Linked DNA regions of Pleomorphomonas sp. T1.2MG-36. Each later gene encodes a partner of the first gene's protein in a complex. Links are inferred from orthologs where the notes say so. Each region holds a gene or a part of one and is shown on either strand. Other genes may lie near its edges.

Region 1 (3,812 bases):
TGCTTATGATGACGGCAAATATAGTAAGCTAGGTAAAATAATGGTGAGCGACGGGTAGGGCGAACACGCAGCGGCAGGCACTCCGGGGCTGACGATGACCGTTGGCTCTTGCCATGGACGGCGGTTTCCCCTATATCCCGCGCCATTCCACACGCGGGAGCCGCGGGTGCGCTTAGGCGTTCCCTCCGGTCGGTCCGGGCAGCGTTGTCCGGCTGATTCCTCCCGCGGAGGCCAAACCGGAAAAAGGTACCACTTCTATGGCTCTTCCCGAGTTCACCATGCGCCAGCTCCTTGAGGCTGGCGTCCATTTCGGTCACCAGACGCACCGCTGGAACCCGAAGATGAAGTCTTACATCTTCGGTTCGCGCGCCAATGTCCACATCCTCGACCTCGCGCAGACTGTTCCGCTCCTTCACCAGGCCCTCAAGGCTGTGTCCGACACCGTCGCCCGCGGCGGTCGCGTGCTGCTCGTCGGCACCAAGCGCCAGGCCCAGGAAGAGATCGCCGAAGCGGCCCACCGTTCGGCTCAGTATTACGTCAACAGCCGTTGGCTCGGCGGCATGCTGACCAACTGGAAGACCATCTCCGGTTCGATCCAGCGCCTTCGCAAGCTCGACGAGACGCTCAATTCCGAGCTGTCGGCCCGCCTCACCAAGAAGGAACGTCTGGTGATGACCCGCGAGCGCGACAAGCTGGAGCGCGCGCTCGGCGGTATCAAGGATATGGGCGGCACGCCCGACCTGATCGTCGTCATCGACACCAACAAGGAAAAGAATGCCATCGACGAAGCCCGTCGCCTCGGCATTCCTGTCGCCGCCATCCTCGACTCCAACAGCGATCCGGATGGCATCACCTTCCCGGTTCCGGGTAACGACGACGCTGGCCGTGCCATTTCGCTCTACTGCGATCTGATCTCGCGCGCCGCCATCGACGGCCTGTCGCGCGCCATGGGAGCCATGGGCGAGGACATCGGAGCCGCTGAGCAGCCGATGGACGAGCCGGCGCTCGCCGACGATGCGGCTGCCGCCGAGGCCAACGCCTGATCCACGCTTCGGCGTGATCTAGCCAGCGCTAATCGGGCGGTTCCTTCGAGGGGCCGCCCGACCTGTTAGAAAGCCCGCCGGTCGGCGGGCGCTTGAACCGAGAGTGCCAGCCGGCATCGGGGCGGCCGAAAGGTAGTCCTGCATTCGTTCATCGGCCCGTCAGGACGGTCCGTTATCAATCCGGCTGCGGGCGTTCGAGGTTTCACGACAAAGACGAGGGTCACATGAACATTTCCGCCTCACAGGTGAAGGATCTCCGCGAGAAGACCGGCGCCGGCATGATGGACTGCAAGCACGCCCTGGCCGAGAACAATGGCGACATCGAAGCCGCCATCGACTGGCTGCGCGCCAAGGGACTTTCCAAGGCCGCCAAGAAGGCTGGCCGTGTCGCCGCCGAAGGTCTGGTCGGCGTCGCCACGGGCGACAAGACCGCCGCTGTCGTCGAAGTGAATTCGGAAACCGATTTCGTCGCCCGCAACGACGCCTTCCAGGGACTGGTGCGCGCCGTCGCCGCCGTCGCCGTGGACAAGGGCGGCGATGCCGCTGCCATCGCTGCCGCGACCTATCCGGGCAAGGCGCATTCGGTCGAGGCCGAGGTCAAGGAACTGATTGCGACCATCGGCGAGAACATGGGCTTCCGTCGCGCGGCCGCCCTCAAGGTTTCGGCCGGTGCCGTTGCCACCTACATTCACTCGGCCATCGCCGACGGTCTTGGCAAGATCGGCGTTCTCGTCGCCCTCGAGTCGACCGGTAACGTCGAAGAGCTCCTCAAGCTCGGCCGCCAGATCGCCATGCACGTTGCGGCGACTTCGCCGCTCGCGTTGGCTGCTGAGGAAATCTCGGCCGATGTCATCGAGCGCGAACGTGCCATCTTCATCGAGCAGGCCAAGGAGTCCGGCAAGCCGGCCGCCGTCATCGAGAAGATGGTCGAAGGCCGCATTCGCAAGTTCTACGAAGAATCGACACTCCTGAAGCAGGCCTTCGTGATCAACCCCGACCTGACCGTCGAAGCCGCCGTCAAGGCTGCCGAGGCGACGGTCGGCGCGCCGATCAAGGTCACCGGCTTCGTGCGCTTCGCCCTCGGTGAGGGCATCGACAAGGGCGAGAACGATTTCGCCGCCGAAGTGGCCGCCGCCGCCGGTCAGGCCTGAGCGATATTCCCAACTGAATCCGATGAGGGCGCCGACTGGTTCGGCGCCCTTGTCATGTCTGCCTCTCCCTCGCATGGCAACTGTCTTGATAATACCTCTCATGGGGGTTTCCATCGAAGGCGATGCGGGGTAGTTGGAACGCTTTAGGAACCTGTCCTTTCTCGGAATCGCCTTTTCTCGAAAAATTCGGAGTTTTGCCCATGACCGAGCTCAAGTATCGCCGCGTCCTGCTCAAGTTGTCGGGCGAGGCCCTGATGGGCGACCGCGGCTTCGGAATCGACTCCAAGGTGGTCGACCGGCTTGCCGGCGAAATCGTCGAGGCGCATCGGCTGGGCATCCAGGTCGGCGTGGTGGTCGGCGGCGGCAACATCTTCCGTGGCGTATCGGTGGCCGCCGACGGTGGCGACCGGACGACCGGAGACTATCTGGGCATGCTTGGTACGGTGATGAACGCGCTCGCCATGCGCTCGGCCATCGAACGGCTCGGGGTGCCGGCCGTCGTGCTGTCGGCCATAGCCATTCCGGCCCTTTGCGAGACCTTCACCCAGCGCGAGGCCTTGCGCCATTTCGCGGCCAACAAGGTGATCGTCTTCGCCGCCGGTACCGGCAATCCCTTCTTCACCACCGACTCGGGCGCTGCCTTGCGTGCCGCCGAGATGGATTGCGACGCCCTGCTCAAGGGAACGCAGGTCGATGGCGTTTACACCGCGGATCCCAAGAAGGATCCCACCGCGCGCCGCTACGAACGCCTGACGCACCAGGAAGTGCTTTCGAGAAACCTGCAGGTCATGGACGCGGCGGCGATTGCACTTGCCCGCGACAATAAGATTCCGGTAGTGGTGTTCTCAGTCCATGAGCATGGCGCATTCGTCAATGTTCTGAAGGGCAAGGGTCTTTGCACCGTCATCGACGGATAACAACAGCGAGCGCCGGCGGCCCCCGCTGCCCGTGAGCGGCGAAAGGTTGGCACGGCGCCGATCAGTTCTGGAAGGTTGGCAAGATGGCCGATGAAGACTACGACATCAACGACCTGAAGCGCCGCATGCAGGGCGCGCTCAGCGTGTTCAAGAACGATCTCGCCGGCCTTCGTACCGGTCGTGCCAGCGCGAGCCTTCTCGACCCGATCGTTGTGGTGGCTTATGGCAGCACGATGCCGCTCAATCAGGTGGCCACGGTATCCGTCCCCGAATCGCGCATGCTCTCCGTCCAGGTATGGGACAAGGGCATGGTTCACGCTGTTGACAAGGCGATCCGCGAGTCGAATCTCGGCCTCAATCCGATTATCGAGGGAACGCTTCTGCGCTTGCCGATCCCGGAGCTCAACACCGAGCGCCGCAAGGAACTGGTGAAGATCGCGCACAAATACGTGGAGGCCACCAAGGTTGCCATTCGTCACGTGCGTCGCGACGGGCTCGATGAGCTGAAGGACCTCGAGAAGGAAGGCTTGATCTCCGAAGATTCTCTGCGCGTCTATTCGGATCGCGTGCAGAAGATAACGGACGAGGCGATTACCGAGGCGGATCGGATGCTGGCCGCCAAGGAGCAGGAGATCATGCAGGTCTGATCCCAAAGGGTTGGCTGGGCGGATCTTCGAGGTCATGGGGAGGGACAGGTCGGA
Region 2 (3,429 bases), on another replicon or contig:
GGCGACTTCAGCTCCGTCTCGGCGAAGGCATAGACCGGCAGATCCCGGCCATCGAGGATGTAGGCCTCGTCGATGCCGAAGAACGTATGCATCCAGCTGCCGAGGTTGTCGTCGATCCAGTCTTCGTTGCCGCCTGCTGCGGTTCTTTCGACGGCCTCATCCCAGAAGGTGGAGCTCTCCTGATTGTGCGCGAGGTTGCTGCGGATTTCCCTGAGGGCGTAGCCGGCGATCTCGGCCTGTCGCTCGATATCCTCGCGATCGACCGAGCGAGTGACCCACACCAGAAACGCGCCGATCGCGGAGAGGGCAACGACCATTGCCAGGGAGGATGCGACGACCCGGGAGAAAAACAGAGCGAGCTGTCGTTTCATCAAACCTTCCGAAATTCGAGTGGGCTCTGGTGCAGCTCCGGGCGCCGGCTCTCTTCCGAACCAGCTAAACGGGTTCACCATTAAGAACTAGTTATTTATCGTGTTAATGATAAACGCGTTCATGTAAAAGGGGCAAGACCGAGCACGTCAGCCGTCATTGTCGTCGGCGCGGGAGCGTCCTCCCCGCGGTCGACCTCCGCCGCCGAGCCCGTGTGCGACAAGACTCCCTTTAGTCCTGTGGCGAGCTTGAAATTTCGAGGAAAGCGGTCCATATGGCTCAGCCTTGGCGCCGATTGCTCTTTGCGGGGAGAGCGGCGTCATTCAGGGCTTGAACCTTGCGTTGAAAGGCACTATTCGAGCCGCCGACCGGCCGCCCCCCGGTTCGGGGGCAGCGCACGAAAAGGCCCCATCAAACCTTTCGAGAGAGACGAAGCGATGGCTAAGGAAAAGTTTTCGCGGACGAAGCCGCACTGCAACATCGGCACGATCGGCCACGTTGACCATGGCAAGACGTCGCTGACCGCGGCGATCACCAAGGTGCTGGCCGAGACCGGCGGCGCCACGTTCAAGGCCTACGACCAGATCGACGCTGCTCCCGAAGAGAAGGCGCGCGGCATCACGATCAACACGGCGCACGTCGAGTACGAGACGCAGAACCGTCACTATGCGCACGTCGACTGCCCAGGCCACGCCGACTACGTGAAGAACATGATCACCGGTGCTGCCCAGATGGACGGCGCGATCCTGGTCGTGTCTGCCGCCGACGGCCCGATGCCGCAGACCCGCGAGCACATCCTGCTCGCCCGTCAGGTCGGCGTTCCCGCCATCGTCGTGTTCCTGAACAAGTGCGACATGGTCGACGATCCGGAGCTGCTCGAGCTGGTCGAGATGGAAGTTCGCGAGCTTCTGTCGTCCTACGAGTTCCCCGGCGACGACATTCCGATCGTCAAGGGTTCGGCTCTCGTTGCCCTCGAGAATGGCGATCCGAAGCTCGGCCACGACGCCATCCTCGAGCTGATGACCCAGGTCGACGCCTACATCCCGCAGCCGGACCGTCCGATCGACCAGCCGTTCCTGATGCCGATCGAAGACGTGTTCTCGATCTCCGGTCGTGGCACCGTGGTGACCGGCCGTGTCGAGCGCGGCATCGTCAAGGTCGGCGAGGAAGTCGAGATCGTCGGCATCCGTCCGACCACCAAGACGACCGTGACCGGCGTTGAAATGTTCCGCAAGCTGCTCGATCAGGGCCAGGCCGGCGACAACATCGGCGCGCTGCTGCGCGGCACCAAGCGTGAAGACGTCGAGCGCGGCCAGATCCTGTGCAAGCCGGCTTCCGTGAACCCGCACACCAAGTTCAAGGCCGAAGCCTACATCCTGACCAAGGAAGAGGGTGGCCGTCACACGCCGTTCTTCACCAACTACCGCCCGCAGTTCTACTTCCGCACGACGGACGTGACCGGCGTGGTGACGCTGAACGAAGGCGTCGAGATGGTGATGCCCGGCGACAACGTGACGATGAACGTTCAGCTGATCGTTCCGATCGCCATGGAAGAGAAGCTCCGCTTCGCTATCCGTGAAGGTGGCCGCACTGTCGGCGCCGGCGTCGTCGCTTCGATCGTCGAGTGACAATGCTTATCCGGCGGCCTCGGCCGCCGGAATCCCCGGATTTCCGGGCTGATCCACAGCCAAGCCATTCGGGAGACAAAGAAATTGCCGTGCGGGGCTTGCTCCGCCGGCAGGAATCGGTAAGAAGGGCGCACCGAGTTTTTGGTGCTTGATCCGGAAGCCGGTTCGGCTATAAGCGAACGGACTGGCGTCCGCGAGTGGAAGTCTAGGGGTATAGCTCAGTTGGTAGAGCGGCGGTCTCCAAAACCGCAGGTCGCGGGTTCGAGCCCTGCTGCCCCTGCCATTTCCCTCTTGCGTGGACCTGTCGAACGCTATAGATAACGGTTCCTATCTCGTGGCGGGGGGGCCCGCGCCCCCGACCGTCATGAGTGGATGTATGGCCAAGTCTAACCCCCTTGAGTTTCTGCAGCAGGTTCGGACCGAGGCCGGCAAGGTCACATGGCCGACGCGGCGCGAGACTGCGATCACGACGACCATGGTGTTCATCATGGCCATCCTCGCGGCGATCTTCTTTCTTGTCGCCGACATGATCATGAACTGGGGTGTCGGGTTGCTGCTCGGCCTCAGCGGCTGACGAACGACCGCCTGGGGAGCATCGACATGGCAAAACGCTGGTACATCGTGCACGCCTACTCGAATTTCGAGAAGAAGGTAGCCGACTCCATCAAGGAGCAGGCGCAGCAGCGCGGTCTCGCGCACCTCTTCGAGCAGGTTCTGGTGCCGACCGAGAGCATCACCGAGGTGCGCCGCGGTCGCAAGGTGGCTGCCGAGCGCAAATTCTTTCCGGGCTATGTCCTGGTGCGCATGGACATGACCGATGAGGCCTATCACCTCATCAAGAACACGCCGAAGGTGACGGGTTTCCTGGGGTCCGACAACAAGCCGGTTCCCATCCCCGACCGTGAGGCCGAGCGCATCATGAATCAGGTCGAGGTTGGCGTCGAGCGGCCCAAGCCCTCCGTCAGTTTCGAAATCGGCGAGCAGGTCAAGGTTTCCGACGGCCCGTTCGCGTCCTTCTCCGGCCTCGTGGAAGAGGTGGACGAGGAACGCAGCCGCCTCAAGGTGGCGGTGTCGATCTTCGGCCGCGCCACGCCGGTCGAACTGGAGTACGGTCAGGTCGAGAAGGTCTGACGCACGTTTGCGGAGCCGGTTTCCGGCGCCGCGTTCGCCGTCCGGTTCGCCGGCCGGCACCCACCCCGTGGGAGAGGGGCCCCGGCCATCGCCGCTGGGACATGGCCCTCCGACCACGAACCTGAAGGCGGACCGGCCCTGCCGGGTGCGCCGACGAGGAGAAGAAAATGGCGAAGAAAATCACCGGCTACCTGAAGCTTCAGGTGGCGGCCGGTTCGGCGACCCCGTCGCCCCCGATCGGCCCCGCGCTCGGTCAGCGCGGTCTCAACATCATGGAATTCTGCAAGGCGTTCAACGCGCA

What was found. Proteins that work in one complex are often made in the same cells at the same time.
Region 2: the proteins of tsf (region 1) and tuf are in contact, whole or in part, in a crystal structure (PDB 1EFU), measured with the Escherichia coli proteins. The link is inferred for Pleomorphomonas sp. T1.2MG-36 from one-to-one orthologs.

Annotation. Positions count from the first base shown.
Region 1 is NZ_CATNLY010000023.1:97,242-101,053, reverse strand. What follows is about bases 413-3,230. They hold tsf (translation elongation factor Ts), read left to right. Parts: upstream 413-1,267; coding sequence 1,268-2,194; downstream 2,195-3,230. Other genes in these bases: frr (ribosome recycling factor), read left to right, coding at 3,195-3,230; pyrH (UMP kinase), read left to right, coding at 2,395-3,111; rpsB (30S ribosomal protein S2), read left to right, coding at 413-1,043. In the rest of the region: more of rpsB, read left to right, coding at 279-412; more of frr, read left to right, coding at 3,231-3,758. UniProt on the Escherichia coli protein: Associates with the EF-Tu.GDP complex and induces the exchange of GDP to GTP.
Region 2 is NZ_CATNLY010000012.1:384,860-388,288, reverse strand. What follows is about bases 1-2,901. They hold tuf (elongation factor Tu), read left to right. Parts: upstream 1-806; coding sequence 807-1,997; downstream 1,998-2,901. Other genes in these bases: nusG (transcription termination/antitermination protein NusG), read left to right, coding at 2,598-2,901; secE (preprotein translocase subunit SecE), read left to right, coding at 2,374-2,571; QQZ18_RS08685 (putative bifunctional diguanylate cyclase/phosphodiesterase), read right to left, coding at 1-371. In the rest of the region: more of nusG, read left to right, coding at 2,902-3,128; rplK (50S ribosomal protein L11), read left to right, coding at 3,296-3,429. UniProt on the Escherichia coli protein: GTP hydrolase that promotes the GTP-dependent binding of aminoacyl-tRNA to the A-site of ribosomes during protein biosynthesis. May play an important regulatory role in cell growth and in the bacterial response to nutrient deprivation.